Regions from separate parts of the Enterobacter sp. C3_dUdeg genome, predicted to be linked through region 3. Evidence: predicted binding sites of a transcription regulator. Region 3 holds the regulator's gene; each other region holds the start of a gene.
The links. Region 3 encodes CRP, which controls carbon source genes, mostly activating them, when cyclic AMP is high. Its sites were predicted from a motif close to ATGTGANNNNNNTCACAT; they were not measured.

Region 1: the regulator CRP is predicted to act here: its motif matches at 2,014-2,031, upstream of AC27FC_RS17075 (PTS mannitol transporter subunit IICBA).
Region 2: the regulator CRP is predicted to act here: its motif matches at 1,177-1,194, upstream of azuC (stress response protein AzuC).
Region 4: the regulator CRP is predicted to act here: its motif matches at 1,540-1,557, upstream of bhsA (multiple stress resistance protein BhsA).

The regions. Positions count from the first base shown of each region.
Region 1 is NZ_BAAKFX010000008.1:87,639-91,804, forward strand. It holds gene AC27FC_RS17065 (HlyD family secretion protein) at 16-1,152, opposite strand; gene AC27FC_RS17070 (DUF3302 domain-containing protein) at 1,155-1,511, opposite strand; gene AC27FC_RS17075 (PTS mannitol transporter subunit IICBA) at 2,171-4,078, shown strand.
Region 2 is NZ_BAAKFX010000001.1:424,827-428,992, forward strand. It holds gene ftnA (non-heme ferritin) at 1-497, opposite strand, end outside; gene yecR (YecR family lipoprotein) at 702-1,040, opposite strand; gene azuC (stress response protein AzuC) at 1,275-1,358, shown strand; gene AC27FC_RS01985 (DUF2766 family protein) at 1,467-1,718, shown strand; gene AC27FC_RS01990 (anaerobic C4-dicarboxylate transporter) at 1,761-3,104, opposite strand; gene AC27FC_RS01995 (non-heme ferritin-like protein) at 3,261-3,764, opposite strand.
Region 3 is NZ_BAAKFX010000005.1:40,956-45,121, reverse strand. It holds gene AC27FC_RS14040 (YccS/YhfK family putative transporter) at 1-1,877, opposite strand, end outside; gene crp (cAMP-activated global transcriptional regulator CRP) at 1,935-2,567, opposite strand; gene AC27FC_RS14030 (OsmC family protein) at 2,879-3,283, shown strand; gene AC27FC_RS14025 (phosphoribulokinase) at 3,350-4,166, opposite strand, start outside.
Region 4 is NZ_BAAKFX010000001.1:1,486,999-1,491,164, reverse strand. It holds gene AC27FC_RS07110 (glycine zipper 2TM domain-containing protein) at 150-689, shown strand; gene AC27FC_RS07105 (TetR/AcrR family transcriptional regulator) at 749-1,384, opposite strand; gene bhsA (multiple stress resistance protein BhsA) at 1,629-1,886, shown strand; gene ldtC (L,D-transpeptidase LdtC) at 1,962-2,927, opposite strand; gene mfd (transcription-repair coupling factor) at 3,512-4,166, opposite strand, start outside.

The DNA of each region.
Region 1 (4,166 bases), on a different contig from region 3:
CCTGCCCTGGAAGGATTAGTGATCGAGGTAGAGGTAGTGCATCCAGCTGGTCATACGCAGCAATACTTTACGCATCACCGAGACGTGGGCGAAATGGTCCGAGTAGACCGCCACCTGGGCATAGATACCGTCTGGCAGCGCATCGACTTCCGTATTCGGATCCAGCTCAATCGTACCCAACACGCCGTCCGTTCCCGGCACCACCGTCAGCGACTGCAGCGCACCCTGCGCCTGATAGGAGCCTCCCGGCACCACCGGCAGAATACTGGTGAGTTTACCGGTAAACACCTGGCCCGGCAGCGCGTTAAACACCACTTCCGCTTCATCGCCCGGCTTCAGACGCAGCAGCGAGTTCTGACGGAACTGGGCCACGATCTGACGCTTCTGTTCAGGAATAAAGACCATCACCGGACGCAGCGGCAGCGCGGCGGCGTACGTCCCCGGACGGATCAGCACCTGGGTGATGTAGCCATCGCTTGGCGCACGGACCACGGTCTGATCCAGGTTGTATTTGGCTTCAGCAAGCTGCGCGCGTAAGGAGGCAATCTGCGACTGCTCGCCGTTCACCATGCTGTCCAGCTGGCTTTGAATCTGCGTCTGTTCGGCAACGGAGCCTTTCACCATCGCATCCTGTGCGAGATAATTTTGCCGCGCGTTGTCGATATCGCTTTCAGAAAACGGATTCACTTTTGCCTGGCTGCCTTTCAGGTAGCGCTGATAATCTTTAAACAGACGATCGCGTTCAGCCGACACGCGGGTGGTATTGGCGACCGCTTCCGAAAGCTGCGCTTTCAGATTGTCGATATTGTGCGTTGCGGTCACCAGGTCGGCCTGGAGTCTGTCGACGCGCGCCTGGTAGCGGCCAGGATCCAGTTTAAATAACACTTCGCCTTTTTTAATTAGCTGGTTATTTTTATCGGTCACTTCACTGACCACCCCGGTAACCTGCGGCGTAATTGGAATAGAAATAACCGCCTTTTGCGCCGTAAAGGTGTACGGATGGTTATAGTTCATTAACAGAATAAGCCCGGCAACAATAAACACCCCGCCTAATGTCGCGGTGGCAAGCGTCCACTGATTTACCGGAATACGGAATATTTTAAAAATCACCCAGGCAAATGCCACATAGGTCAAAATAATTAACAGATCCATGATTAGCGCTCCAGCGTGTTTTTATCAGCGGCGGGCTGTACCGCGGCCAGCTTTTGTTCTAATTCGGCCACGCGTTTGGCCAGCGCATCCATGCCCGGAACCTCATCAGGCTTGGTGATGTGGTTTTGCATCCCCCAGCCGCGATCTTCACGGTACAGCGTGGCCCATATCCACAGGAACGGCCAGATGGCATGGAGCGTAAACAGGCTAATCCAGCCTGCCGTGTGAATCGCATCGGCATGCGGATGGTTTCGCTTTTTGGCCATATTATAAGGAATGTCATGGATGGCGATGATTCCATAAAAAAGAACCAGAAATACAAAAATCAATACGCCCAGCGCAAAATAGTTGAGAAACATATTCTCCTCACTTAAACAACGTCAACTCATTTAATTAATAAAACAGTACGCAACCTAATTAATTTATTTTGAAATACAGAAGGTATACTGGTTATTTCAGAGCCGGGGAGTATCGTTTTTTATAATATCTCCATGCAAGTTTATAAGCGTGTCAAAATATATCCTGAATAATAATATACTTAACCTTACAATATGAGCGTAATCCACGTTTTAACTTTTCGCCATACCACACTTCAAAAGTGGTTTTTTAGCTTAACGTGTCGCGCTATGCCATCCTGACGCCGAATCGCTAAGCAGAGTTTGCCGCCGATCACAGCCGGAGAAATCTGCATAAAAATATTTTGTGAAATCAGTCACAATCCAGAAACAAACCCACAAAACCAAATCGTGACAACCATCACATAAAAGGGTGGTTTTTGCCGCATTTCTCGCCGTCGTATTTTTTTTGCCCACCTTTTTTGTGACTAAGATCACCTCATTGACATCCACACCCCCTACCTTTACGTGATATGCGTCACACAAATTTTCACTGTCTGGACAGTTGAACGATTCAGTGCCAGATTTCACAGCATCAGAACAGGGCCCGGCTACCTCTGCCGCCTCATTAACAATAAACCTCGGGCCGCAAGCCTAAGCGTAAACAGAAGAAGGGGTGTTTTATGTCATCCGATTTCAAGATCAAAGTTCAAAGCTTTGGTCGTTTCCTCAGCAACATGGTGATGCCAAATATCGGCGCGTTTATCGCGTGGGGTATCATCACTGCATTGTTCATTCCGACAGGGTGGTTGCCTAACGAAACGCTGGCGAAACTTGTTGGCCCAATGATTACCTATCTCCTGCCGCTGCTCATCGGTTTCACCGGTGGTCGTCTGGTGGGCGGTGACCGTGGTGGCGTAGTGGGTGCCATCACGACCATGGGTGTTATCGTCGGTGCGGATATGCCGATGTTCCTCGGTGCAATGATTGCCGGTCCTCTGGGCGGCTGGGCGATTAAGAAATTCGACGTCTGGGTTGATGGTAAGATCAAATCCGGCTTCGAAATGCTGGTGAACAACTTCTCTGCGGGCATCATCGGGATGATCCTCGCGATTCTGGCGTTCCTCGGCATTGGCCCTGCGGTTGAAGTGCTGTCCAAAATTCTGGCGGCAGGCGTTAACTTTATGGTGGCGCACGACATGCTGCCGCTGGCGTCTATCTTCGTTGAACCGGCGAAAATCCTGTTCCTGAACAACGCCATCAACCACGGTATCTTCTCGCCGCTGGGTATTCAGCAGTCTCACGATCTCGGCAAGTCTATCTTCTTCCTGATTGAAGCCAACCCGGGTCCGGGTATGGGCGTACTGCTGGCGTACATGTTCTTTGGTCGCGGCAGCGCTAAGCAGTCTGCTGGCGGTGCGGCAATCATTCACTTCCTGGGCGGTATCCACGAAATTTACTTCCCGTACGTGCTGATGAACCCACGCCTGATCCTGGCCGTTATCCTTGGCGGTATGACCGGCGTGTTCACCCTGAGCGTGCTGGGCGGCGGTCTGGTGTCTCCAGCTTCTCCGGGGTCTATCCTGGCGGTGCTGGCGATGACGCCAAAAGGAGCGTATTTCGCTAACATCGCGGCCATCTGTGCGGCCATGGCCGTCTCCTTCGTGGTCTCTTCTATCCTGCTGAAAACCAGCAAAGTGAAAGAAGACGACGATATTGAAGCGGCGACCCGTCGTATGCACGACATGAAAGCCGAATCCAAAGGCGCAACCCCGCTGGCGGCTGGCGATGTGTCTAACGACCTGAGCCACGTGCGTAAAATCATCGTTGCCTGTGATGCCGGTATGGGTTCCAGCGCAATGGGTGCAGGCGTGCTGCGTAAGAAAGTGCTGGATGCGGGTCTGACCAACATCTCCGTCACCAACAGCGCCATTAACAGCCTGCCGCCGGACGTTGACCTGGTCATCACGCACCGCGACCTGACCGAACGCGCCATGCGCCAGGTGCCGCAGGCACAGCACATCTCGCTGACCAACTTCCTCGACAGCGGCCTGTACACCAGCCTGACCGAACGTCTGGTTGCGGCGCAGCGTCACGAAGACAACGAAGTGAAAGTGCGCTCAAGCCTGCAGGACAGCTTTGACGAAAGCAACGCCCACCTGTTCAAACTGGGTGCGGAAAACATCTTCCTCGGTCGCACAGCGGCAACCAAAGAAGAAGCGATTCGCTTTGCCGGCGAGCAGCTGGTGAAAGGCGGCTACGTTCAGCCTGAATATGTCGACGCAATGCTGGAACGCGAAAAACTGACGCCAACCTACCTGGGCGAATCCATCGCGGTGCCGCACGGTACGGTTGAAGCGAAAGATCGCGTCCTGAAAACCGGCGTCGTATTCTGTCAGTATCCGCAGGGCGTGCGCTTCGGTGAAGAAGAAGACGACATCGCCCGTCTGGTGATTGGTATCGCCGCTCGCAACAACGAGCACATTCAGGTGATTACCAGCCTGACCAACGCGCTGGACGATGAGTCTGTCATTGCGCGTCTGGCCAGCACCACCAGCGTGGAAGAAGTCCTGGCACTTCTTAACAAATAAGTCCTCTTCCCTCTCCCCTCTGGGGAGAGGGCTAGGGTGAGGGGAAAAGTTCCTCACCCCAGCCCTCTCGGGTAAAAACATTGATGAA
Region 2 (4,166 bases), on a different contig from region 3:
TAATTCTGCGTATCAAGAGTGGAAAGTTCTTTATCAATAAAGTAAAGACCTTCGCCGGATTTCCCCACCAGAGATAATTTGTCCAGAACGGATTTAAACAGCTTCTCTTCTTCGTGTTGCTCAGCGACGTACCACTGCAGGAAATTAAAGGTTGGGTAATCCTGGCTGGTCATCGCCGCATGAACCAGTTCGTTAATTTTCTGCGTGATCAGCTGCTCGTGCTCGTAGGTGGCGCGGAACAGTTCATCGAGAGAATTATACTCAGCGAAAGGTGATGTCACGGTTTCAATGCGCGGCAGGCTGCCCGTATCCGTAAGATAATCAAACAGACGCTGCATGTGGGTCATCTCTTCCTGAGCGTGACGACGCAGAAACGCGGCCGCACCTTCGAAGCTGTGGTAGCTGCACCAGGCGCTCATCTGCTGGTAGAGCAGGGATGAAAAAAGCTCAAGGTTCATTTGTGCGTTGAGCTTGTCGATCATTTCAGTTTTCAGCATGGTGACGCTCCGGATTATTATTTCTGGTTCACAATGAGCGACACTATAATTTGTTATTTAATTATTTGCAAAACGTAAAATTTTTATTTTATTTATTTAAAATACGAATGGGAATAAAACGCATTGGCGATTTTTATAATTTATTAATGAGAATTGTTTTTGTTCGTAATGAAATATACTGCCAGCAAACGCTGGCAGGGTTGATTAATACCAGGGGTTATTTGACTTAGGGTTAACGGCGTAACCCATACATTTATACTGGATAGTCACGCTCTCGTTCAGGCACAAAGAGCCGCTCGTCAGGGTGCAGGTTTTGATGGGCTGACCATAGGCTGAGGCGGTGGCATACCCCATGCTCTGACACGCTTTTGCCGCCGTGCCGTTATTCACATACTCATCGGAATACGCATTTTGCAGCGCTGCCTGGCCGTAATCGAGGCGGACGATGCCGTTCGGCGCGTCGAGGCTGCTGACTTCAGCCTGGCGGTTGATACTACACCCCGCGAGCAGCAGGATTGTGCCGGCTACAATGACTCTTTTCATGGTTCGCTCTGAGTGGATGGAAATATCTTATCGTACCCGCAGATGCCCGCTGCAATGCCTGGAATAGCCGGACAATCTGCCCTCACTCTTCGCAACGGGTCAGAGGGGAGTGCTATCAGGCTAATTCCTCATAAAAATGTGATGAGTATCACAAAATGATTGATTTTTGTGATAATGGTCATATTATAAGCACGTTGACAATAAAGTTGTATAACAAGTTAATGGAGCATCATCGTGAAACTGCGCAAAATCCTGAAAAGCATGTGGGCCAATTACTGCCGCACGTTCAAAGACGTGCCGCCAGGCGCCATGTTCTGATTAAAAAAACCTGCTTCGGCGGGTTTTTTTGTACCTGCAGGCGACGAAGGGAAGATGTCAGGGGGTGTGTTTTGCTACTATGGCGGCCTTTAAATAAGGAGAAAACCCATGTCACAAAACCTGAGCGCCGATCAGGAACTGGTCTCTGACGTTGTCGCCTGTCAGCTGGTTATCAAACAAATCCTTGATGTTCTGGACGTGATTGCGCCGGTTGAAGTGCGCGAGAAGATGTCTACGCAGCTGAAAAACATCGATTTCGCCAGCCATCCTGCTGCCGCTGACCCGGTTACGCTTCGTGCGATCCAGAAAGCCATCGCGCTGATTGAGCTGCGATTCACGCCGCAGGGTGAGTCCCACTAAAGCAGGGGTAGGGGCGACGGCACGTGTCGCCCTTTGAAGCGGTTAAAAGAACGTCTGGACCAGCAGGTAGCTCGCCGCGCACGCGCAGCTTACCCCAATCAGCCCTGGCAGAATAAAGCTGTGGTTGATGATAAATTTGCCGATGCGGGTGGTGCCTGAACGGTCAAAGCCGATGCAGGCCAAATCACTGGGATAGGTCGGCAGGACAAAATAGCCGTAGGACGCCGGGAAAAAGCCGATCAGCATTTTCGGGTCGATGCCGAGCATGAGGCCCATAGGCGCAACGGCCGTCAGCGCAGCCGCCTGGCTGTTCACCAGTTTTGATACCAGAAACAGCACAATGGCATACGTCCACGGGTGGCTCTTCACCACGCCTTCCAGCGCCAGCTTTAACTCGTCGAGATGCGCCTGGAAAAAGGTATCGCTCATCCACGCCACGCCGAACACCGAGAAGATCGCGACCATACCGGCCTTAAACACCGCGCCGTTGGAAATGGCCGACGCATTGACCTTACAGGCCATCAGCATCACGGCGCCCGCAATTAACATCATCATCTGAATGACAAGGTTCATCGACAGCGCCGTCATTTTGCCTTTCACTTCAAAAGCGGGGCGCAGTTCCGGGAATGCCCCCAGCAAAACGACCACGGCAATACCGGCAAAGAAAATCCACGTGGACCAGTAGGCCTGTTTAGGGAAACGCTGATTCATTAACGTCTCGGTCCCGCCGTAGATAAACTCGCGCTGCTTAGGATCTTTCAGCTTTTCCTGAAACTCTATGTCGTCAGCCAAATCTTTCCCACGGCGTAAACTCCACAGGGCAGCAATGGCTACGCCGAAGAGCGAAGCGGGAACCGACACGGCGAGAATTTCCAGGATCCCCCACGCGTGGCCGATCCCATGCTGGGCCGCCAGGATAGACACCAGCGACACAACGGCAACGGAAACGGGGGAAGCCGTGATCGCCATCTGTGACGCGACCGATGCCACGGCCATGGGGCGCTCGGGGCGGATCCCTTTTTTCAGGGCGATATCCGCAATGATGGGGAACATGGTGTAGACCACATGGCCGGTGCCGCACAGAAAGGTCAGCATCCAGGTGGTGAAAGGGGCGAGCAGGGTGATGTGCTGCGGGTGTTTGCGCAGCAGACGTTCGGCAAACTGCATCATGACGTTGAGGCCGCCCGCAGTCTGCAGCGTAGCCGCACAGCCAATCACCGCAAGGATGGTCAGCATAACGTCAACCGGCGGTTTACCCGGTTGCAGACCAAAGACAAAACATAAAATAAAAAGACCAATACCGCTGATTAACCCAAGCCCCATACCGCCGAAACGCGTACCCGTCAGCAGGCAGAGGAGAATGACAACAAACTCAATGGTGATCATGATGCTCCCTCGTCAATGATTATGTAACTAAATAAATCATCACACGTTGTGTGGTTAATCATTGGGAGCCAGATCTGATTTGTTAAATTTCAGCAAAAGCAGAAGGTTGGAGATGGGAGGGGGGCCTGCTCCCTGGGACGGAAGCAGGCCAAAAATTCAGTGGTGCTGCACCGCCACAATGTCGAGCAGATGACGGTCGGTTTGCTCAGGACATAAACCCGCCTGCTGCGCATTATGGATCTCATCCGCCAGCGTCTTCAGCAGCATTCCATCCTGCTGCTGCTCTTTGTCCATATCGCGTAAGAATTTGAGCGTCGTAATATCCTGCTGCGCTTTGGCTTCATCGGCAAGTTTGCTGAGCGTGCTGCAGCGTTGCTCGTACTCTTCAAGCGTTTTCTGAAACAGTTCTTCCAGGCAGGAGTAGTTTTCGTTGATCCCATCAAGGGCTTTAACGACAGGATTTGCCCCTGCGGCTTTCAGAAAGTTAAAGACACGCATCATGTGAGTGACGTTACTTTGCGCCTGAGAGCGAAAGAATGTGGCAGACCCCGTAAGACTATTCTCGGCACACCACGCGCTTAAGTGAAGGTGCAGATTCGAGGCGTAGAACTCAAGGTTCATCTGCGCGTTAAGTTTTTGCATCATCGTTTGGGTAGCCATACTCATATCCTTATTGACTGTGGGACGTGATGTCCGTTGCGTAACCTGAGCGCCAGGCAAATACGAAGAGAAGAGCAGAAATAGACATTCTGCCGTGACCGAAGTCGACCGAAATTCACTTCCTGTGTTCGATATAAATAAGCATACCCTTGTATTGGGTCTAAGAAAACTCTTAATCAGACTATATTTACCATACATTACAAAGTTTAATATAGTACAGAAATACAATTAGCTCGCCATGAATTGAATGTGACTTAATGGCCTAATAATTAACGGTTTTTATCTTGAGGGCACACTGTTACTCTTTCGAAAATATTAAGTTGGAATATTACTCCGGGAAAAGGAAAAATACGGATTAATCATTTCGAATATATGATGTGTCAATAAAATTGCGCTAAATCA
Region 3 (4,166 bases):
AGACGCTGCTGGCACCTCTGCAACGCAATTTCACACGACTGCAAATAGCGCTGCGCCAGATCCGGCGTCAGCATCGTGTGCTCGCGCGCCAGCGTGGTCATGGCGTTAATGTGCTCGACGATAAACTGGCTGTGCGTCACCCAGAGCTTCATGTCTGCCAGATAGTGCGAGTTAAAGCCCGGCTCCTGCATCGCCTGGTTGAGCGAGTTAAACAGGGCGTTGTGCGCCTGGTTGACCTTCATCCGCTGATAGGCCAGCGGGGAGGGCTGCGGATCGTCGCTCAGGATCAGGCGAATAGCCTGCTGGTCGGCTTCCAGCGCGTCGTGGGCGTTCTGCCTCAGCAGCCCGCTCTGCCACTGCGGCCACAGCCAGACCATGCCGCCAAAGGCAATCAGGCAGCCGATCAGGGTATCAATCAGTCTGGCGACAATAAACTGTTCGCCATTGAGCGTGAGCAACTGCAGCGTATATACCGCCGTCACCGTAAAGCCCACCATCGCCCAGCCGTAGTTTTTGCGGATAATCAGGTAGCTCACCAGCGTAATCGCCAGCATCCCTGCCAGGGTATAGCCTTCCGGCACGTGGAAGTGCAGCGTCACGCCTGCAATGATCAGCCCGGCCAGCGTTCCGCCAGCCCGATGCAGAATACGCACCCGCGTGGCGCCGTAGCCGTTCTGGGTGACAAACAGCACGGTCATTAAGATCCAGTAGGGTTTCGGCAGGTGCAGCGCCATACCCATCAGGCTGGCGGTACTGAGCATCACGCTGATCCTTGCGGCGTTGCGCAGAGCGGACGATTTAAGAGAAAGATAGCTTTTGAGCGCGGGCAATAGCGGAAGCCGTTTTTGCTTATCCGCCATCAGGTCGCGGGGATAAAGCGGGCGCTGCGTGCGCAACACGCGGGCGATGCGGCTGAAGTGCCAGGCGGCAAACTGGCCGACCGGGTTATCGGGATGCTGGCGGGCGATTTTCTCCAGCGCGCCCAGCTGCTTGTCCATGTTAAAGCGCGTCGGGTAACGGTGATAGAGAATATCATCGGCCAGCACGCGCAGGCGTGCCGAGACGGTCTGCGCGTTCCAGCGGATCACCGCTTCGGCGTGGCTGCGCTCGACCAGCTTTTGCACCTCCTGCGGGTGGTGAAGGCTTACGGAGATATGCTCCTGTAGATCCAGCCCGACCTGGAAGGTGCGCAGCAGCCGCTTGTACTCGTGGTTCTTGTTGGCGGCGAGCATATGCAGCTGCTGATAGCACTGGCTTATGAGATCCACCACCTTCTGCTGGCGCGTCAGCAGCGGCGGTAAGGATTTTTCCGGGTCGGTATGCTGGGTGAGCAGGGTGTATTTGGCTTCGCAGTAATCCGCAAGCTGCACATAGAGCAGGCTCAGGGATTCACGCAGCGGCTGCTCACGCCACAGCCAGAACCAAAACCAGTTAAACAGCCAGTACCATAATGTCCCCAAGGCGTAGATCAGCAGCGGCTCCCACACCGGCATGTTCCCGGCGAGGCTCAGCGTGAAAATGGCCGCAATCAGCGAGGCGGGAAGCAGGCGAGCGTGCAGCGAACTGATTTCCGCCGTGACGCCAAGGGTCATCGCAAGTACGGTCAGGATCAGCGGCAGCGGGATATCCCGGGCAAGCAGGAGTTGTACGGCGAGGCTACAGCCCGCAAACAGGCAGCCACCAACGATCAGGCGTTTGAAAAAACGCTTATGCGGCGTGTCCAGACCGGCGATGTTGCAGCAGGCGGGCACGAGGGAAAACAGCAGGCCTTGTTGAAGATGTCCGAGGATCAGGCCTATGGCCACAGGAAGACACAACACCAGCGTTTGTCGCAGTGCGTAGTTAACTTCCGGGTGATAGATCAGCCTGCGCCACATGGGGAGTAGAGACAAAAACGGCGTGACACCTTGCGATGGCACGCCGTTTAAGCGGAATTAACGCGTTCCGTAGACCACGATGGTTTTACCGTGGGCGGAGATCAGGTTTTGATCTTCCAGCATTTTCAGGATACGGCCCACTGTTTCACGGGAGCAGCCGACGATCTGACCAATTTCCTGACGGGTAATTTTAATTTGCATGCCGTCCGGGTGGGTCATGGCGTCTGGCTGTTTCGCCAGGTTCAACAGGGTTTGTGCGATACGGCCGGTAACGTCCAGGAAGGCGAGGTTACCCACTTTCTCTGACGTGACCTGCAGACGGCGCGCCATCTGGGAAGAAAGACGCATCAGGATGTCAGGGTTAACCTGAATCAGCTGACGGAACTTCTTGTAAGAAATTTCAGCCACTTCACATGCTGTCTTTGCTCGAACCCAGGCGCTACGTTCCTGGCCCTCTTCAAACAGGCCCAGTTCACCGATGAAATCGCCCTGGTTCAGATAAGAAAGGATCATCTCTTTCCCTTCTTCATCTTTGATCAGCACTGCCACCGAGCCTTTAACGATGTAATACAACGTTTCCGCTTTTTCACCCTGGTGAATCAGCGTGCTCTTCGATGGGTACTTATGAATGTGGCAATGAGACAAGAACCATTCGAGAGTCGGGTCTGTTTGCGGTTTGCCAAGCACCATGCGCTGTTATCCTCTGTTATAAGCTGTCACCAGAGTCATCAGATGCATCCGGACTCTGGGGTTGCAATCGAATTCTTACCCATACCCTGGGAAGTCGGCTACCGTAACGTTTCGCAGCCAGTAAAGTTTGATGTCCTCTGCATACACGTGTAACGTCAATGTATTACTGTAGCATCCTGAGTGTTTTAGCATAGCTTTCGCCGCGTGTCTCCTGGTGTCTCGCTTCAGCATGATGCAGGTCGCCTTCCATTGCGATAAATGTAACGCACGCGTAATCTGTCACCAAAAATGCAACGTTGGAGTTAATGAATATGCAAGCGCGCGTGAAATGGGTTGAAGGTTTAACGTTCCTGGGCGAGTCCGCGTCAGGACACCAGATTTTGATGGACGGTAACTCCGGCGATAAAGCACCCAGCCCAATGGAAATGGTGCTGATGGCGGCAGGCGGATGCAGCGCAATTGATGTGGTGTCGATTCTGCAAAAAGGACGTCATGACGTGACGGATTGTGAGGTTAAACTCACGTCAGAGCGTCGCGAAGAGGCGCCACGCCTGTTCACCCATATTAACCTGCACTTTGTGGTCACCGGTAAAGAGCTGAAAGACGCGGCGGTCTCGCGTGCGGTGGACCTGTCTGCGGAGAAGTACTGCTCGGTGGCGTTAATGCTGGAGAAAGCGGTAAAAATCACGCATTCGTATGAAGTGATCGAGGCGTGATTGATGGGGCATCGTGCGTGTTGATGCCCTCACCCTAACCCTCTCCCACAGGGAGAGGGAACATGCTCACGCGATCTGCTTCCCTTCCATCAGTCGCTCCACCAGCGGCGTCATGATGAGCTCCATCGCCAGCCCCATTTTTCCGCCCGGCACGACTAACGTATTCATGTGTGAAATAAACGAGCCCTGCAGCATTGCCAGCAGCCAGGGGTAATCAATGCCTTCGAGATTGCGGAAATGGATCACCACAAAGCTCTCGTCCAGCGACGGGATGCTTTTAGCGGCAAACGGATTCGAGGTATCCACCGTCGGCACGCGCTGGAAGTTGATATGGGTGCGGGAGAACTGCGGCGTCAGGAAGTTAATGTAATCCTCCATGGAGCGCACCACGGAGTCCATCACCGCCTCTCGCGAATGGCCGCGCTCGCTCATGTCGCGCGTCAGCTTCTGGATCCACTCCAGGTTAACGATAGGGACCACGCCGACCAGCAGATCCACGTGGCGCGCCACGTCGTGTTGAGGCGTGACCACGCCGCCGTGCAATCCTTCGTAAAAGAGGACGTCGGTGGGTTCCGGCAGCGGCTGCCACGGGGTAAAGGTTCCCGGCACCTGATTCCAGGGTACGGCTTCATCATAGGTGTGCAGATACTTGCGGGACTGCCCTTTGCCGCTCTTACCGTACTCTATAAAGGTTTGTTCCAGCAGGCCGAAGTCATTGGCCTCCGGGCCGAAGTAGCTGATGTGTTTACCCGAATCGCGCGCCTTACGAATGGCCATGTCCATCTCCGGACGCGTGTAGCGGTGAAAGCTGTCGCCTTCGACCTCCGCCGCACGGAGATTCAGCTGGGCGAAAATCTTGCGAAATGCGAGGCTGGTGGTGGTG
Region 4 (4,166 bases), on a different contig from region 3:
CATGCTGTAGATCACAGTTTGACTGCTTAAGAGTTCTCCTAAATACAATATATCTCCTCTCAACGCCCCTTTTTTGATCCTTTATCTTATTGGCGAAGCCGTGCCTCCATTGCAAAATTGTTACCAATAGCAACAAAGGAGGAAGTCCCGTGAATAAATCAATGTTGGCGGGTATAGGGATTGGCGTCGCGGCTGCGTTAGGTGTGGCTGCCGTTGCCAGTCTCAACGTATTAGATCGCGGCCCGCAGTATGCACAGGTGGTTTCTGCTACACCGATTAAAGAAACCGTAAAAACGCCTCGTCAGGAGTGCCGTAACGTCTCCGTGACGCACCGTCGTCCGGTGCAGGATGAAAACCGCATTGCCGGTTCTGTTCTGGGTGCGGTAGCGGGTGGCGTAATTGGTCACCAGTTTGGCGGCGGCCGGGGTAAAGACGTGGCGACTGTGGTCGGCGCGCTGGGTGGCGGCTATGCCGGTAACCAGGTGCAGGGCGCGATGCAGGATAATGATACCTACACCACGACTCAGCAACGCTGCAAAACCGTCTATGACAAGTCGGAAAAAATGCTGGGCTATGACGTGACCTACAAAATTGGCGATCAGCAGGGCAAAATCCGCATGGATAAAGACCCGGGCACGCAAATTCCACTGGATGGAAACGGCCAGCTGGTTCTGAATAACAAAGTGTAAAAAAGATGTTCTCTGAATTTAGCTCCTCATGCGCTCAGGCTGAGGAGCTTTTTTTTGCTTCAGATTTTCAGTAGCTCAGGCCACAGCCGCAGCGTGGTTTCGCTAATATGCTGCAGTTTTTCCAGCGTGGCCCCTTCGCGGGCGCTGATCGACATCCCCTGCAAAATACAGCTCAGGTATTGTGCCAGCAGCTGAGGGTTGCATTGCGCGGGGATTTCACCGCGCTGCTGGCGCTGAGCCAGAAATGCGCTGAGGGTCTCCTCCTGCATGGCATGCCGTGATTTCACCGTATTGGCAATCTCTTTAGAGGACGCCGCCAGGGTGGCAGAGGTGTTAATCATAAAGCAGCCCGCAGGCGTCTCTTTACTGGTGAAACAGGTCGCGACGGCGGTGAAATAGTCCCGAAGCGCCTGTTCAACGCTTTTCTCTTCGCAGAACAGCTGGGCTTCGTGTTTCGCCGCAAAGCGCGAAATGTATCTGTCCAGCACCGCCCTGAACAGCCCCTCTTTATTGGTAAATTCGGCATACAGCGTCGGCGCTTTGGCTCCGGTAGCTTCTACCAGATCGGAAAGCGAGGTTGCTTCATACCCATGTTGCCAGAAGAGAGTCATGGCCTTATCAAGCGCTGCATCCCTGTCAAACACTTTTGGTCGGCCACGGCTTTTCTTCGCACAACTCGTGACATCGGTTGTCATTTGCCGTTGGTCCTCTGTTGGTTTGGTGAATGACCATTATAAAAATAAACGCAACCCACCACCAGTGCAGAATGCTTAAAAATAAATTAATCATATATGTATGAAAAATAACAATTTTAAAATTAAGTTAACGATCGTTATAAAATCATGTTGACGCGTGACCTGGATCACATTTATGATTTACCTATCGATCGTTAACTAAATGATTAACGACCTCCAAATTCATCTGCTAAAGGTAAATATCATGAAAAACGTAAAAACTCTCATCGCTGCCGCTGTCCTGAGTTCACTCTCTTTCGCAAGCTTTGCTGCTGTACAGGTACAATCCACCCCTGCTGACCAGCATAAAGTCGGGACAATCTCTGCGTCTGCAGGTACTAACCTGGGTTCCCTGGAAGATCAGCTGGCGCAAAAAGCGCAAGAGATGGGGGCAAAATCTTACCGCATCACCTCAGTGACCGGTCCTAACACCCTGCACGGCACTGCTGTCATCTACAAATAAGCCGTGCATGAACCCTCATTTATGCCACTGCAATAAAAAACGCCCTGCTGAGCAGGGCGTTTTTTTATTTCTGATTTACATCGACTGCGGGACGACACCGTGATGCCGGGTGACATCGGTCGGCATGCCTGACCGGGCTTCCATCGCACGTTCCATCACCACGCTGTTGGTATTCGCATTCGTTTTGAAACTTACCATCGCGGCATTCAGGTTAATGGGCAGCGTCTGCGGATCGTCACCAATGTTTTTCGATAACGGCTGATGGATCTCAACCAGCCGCACGCCGCCGGGCTCCTCTGAAACTTTAATCGGCGTATTGATAATATTCACTTTGGTTCCCGGCGTAACGACGTTAAACAGCGTTTTGATATCGTCATCGCGCAGACGAATACAGCCGGAGCTGACGCGCATGCCGATGCCAAAGTCCGCATTCGTTCCGTGCAGCAGGTAGACGCCGCCGTATGCCGCGAGGCGTATCGCGTGGTGCCCCATCGGGTTATCCGGACCAGCCGGCACCACGGCAGGAAGATCGATCCCCTGGGCCTTATAGCGGGCACGAATGTTGGCCGTCGGGGTCCAGGTTGGATTCGCGCGTTTATCCGAGACGGTGGTGACCATCGTCGGCGTCAGCGTGTCGCCGCCCAGCTGACCAATACCGATAGGGTAGACGGTGACTTCATTTTTACCCGGTGGGTAATAGTACAGGCGCAGTTCGGCCAGGTTTATCACCATCCCCTCGCGCGGGGCGTCCGGCAGGATAGTCTGTAACGGGATGGTCAGTACGCTGCCCGCGCGCGGGACATACGGGTCGACGCCGGGGTTCGCCTGCAGCAGGGCCAGAAAACCGACGTTATATTTTTTGGCAATCGCTTCCAGTGAACCACCATTATTTTCAACCACATGAAAGCGGTTTTCACCCACCACCTTGCTGCCGGGAGGGGGAAGGGGCCAGGTGTTTGCCCGGGCGGGAAGCGCCACCGCGACGGTGGCTGCCAGCGCCAACAGGGTCATCCAGCGAGTAAAACGCGAAGAGGTCATCATCACCATAATCCATGCAAATGATAAGGTTATTGTTTTATAAGACGTTAAACATAATTATGGCGAATGGGTATGTCGGGAAGATCGGGTGAAGTGCAAAGAGTTTGTAAATTGTCCCCCCGTAGCGCCGGGCTAACAGGGGGAAGGGATCCCCATAAAATAATGCCTGAACGGACGACCCCCTCACCCTTGAGGGAGAGGGTTGGGGTGAGGGGGAACATACGGCTCTGGTGGTCATTCCGTTCACTTCATGTTCCTTGCTACTCTTTAACGACATAACCGGTGAACGTGCCAGGGGGGCTCAATCGCCACCACCCTGGTGACCCGGGCTCCCGGCAGTAAATCGCCGCTTCGCGGTGCACTCGGCTTATTCCTTCCGGCTTATCGGGGACGGGCGGAGGCAACGTCCATGTAAAGCCCGCCCCCTCGGCGCATCCCTGCGCCTCGCCCCGGCCTGCAAGGAAACGCCTCAGCGATTTACAGCCGGACCAGGGGGGCGCTGTAAGCTGTTCATTCCCGGAAGCAACTTTCATCGCTTCCGGTTAATAAACTACATGAAACTCCTCAGCTAACAGGGGAAAGGCAAGTTATGCGATCGCGTTCTCTTCCAGCTGACGCATAAAGTTACGCACCCAGTCCATACGGGTTTTGCGCTCCGTCAGCTCCTGGGTAAATTTCAGACGGGTTGGACCATCCAGACGGAAATGCTGCGGCTGTTTTTGCAGCAGGCCGATTAGCCACATCGGGTTGACGTGATTCTTCTCGGCGAATTCAATCACGCCGCCTTTTTCATTGCCTTCAAGCTTGCGGATCCCCAACTTTTGCGCCTGCTGGCGCAGCCTCGCGATATCCAGCAAATTTCTCGCCGGATCGGGCAGCAGACCAAAGCGGTCAATCAGCTCCACCTTGATCTCTTCCAGCTCGTTCTCCTTCTTCGCGCTGGCGATGCGCTTGTAGAACGACAGTCGGGTATTCACGTCCGGAATAAAATCGTCCGGCAGCAGGGAAGGCATACGCAGCTCGACCTCGGTCTGCTGGCTGGTGAGATCTTCCAGCGACGGCTCGCGTCCGGCCTTCAGGGCATCAACCGCGTTTTCCAGCAGCTCCATATAGAGCGAGAAGCCGATGGTCTCCATGGAGCCGCTCTGGTCTTCACCCAGCAGCTCGCCGGCACCGCGGATCTCGAGATCGTGCGTCGCCAGCGCAAAGCCAGCGCCCAGGTCTTCCAGCGAGGCGATGGCT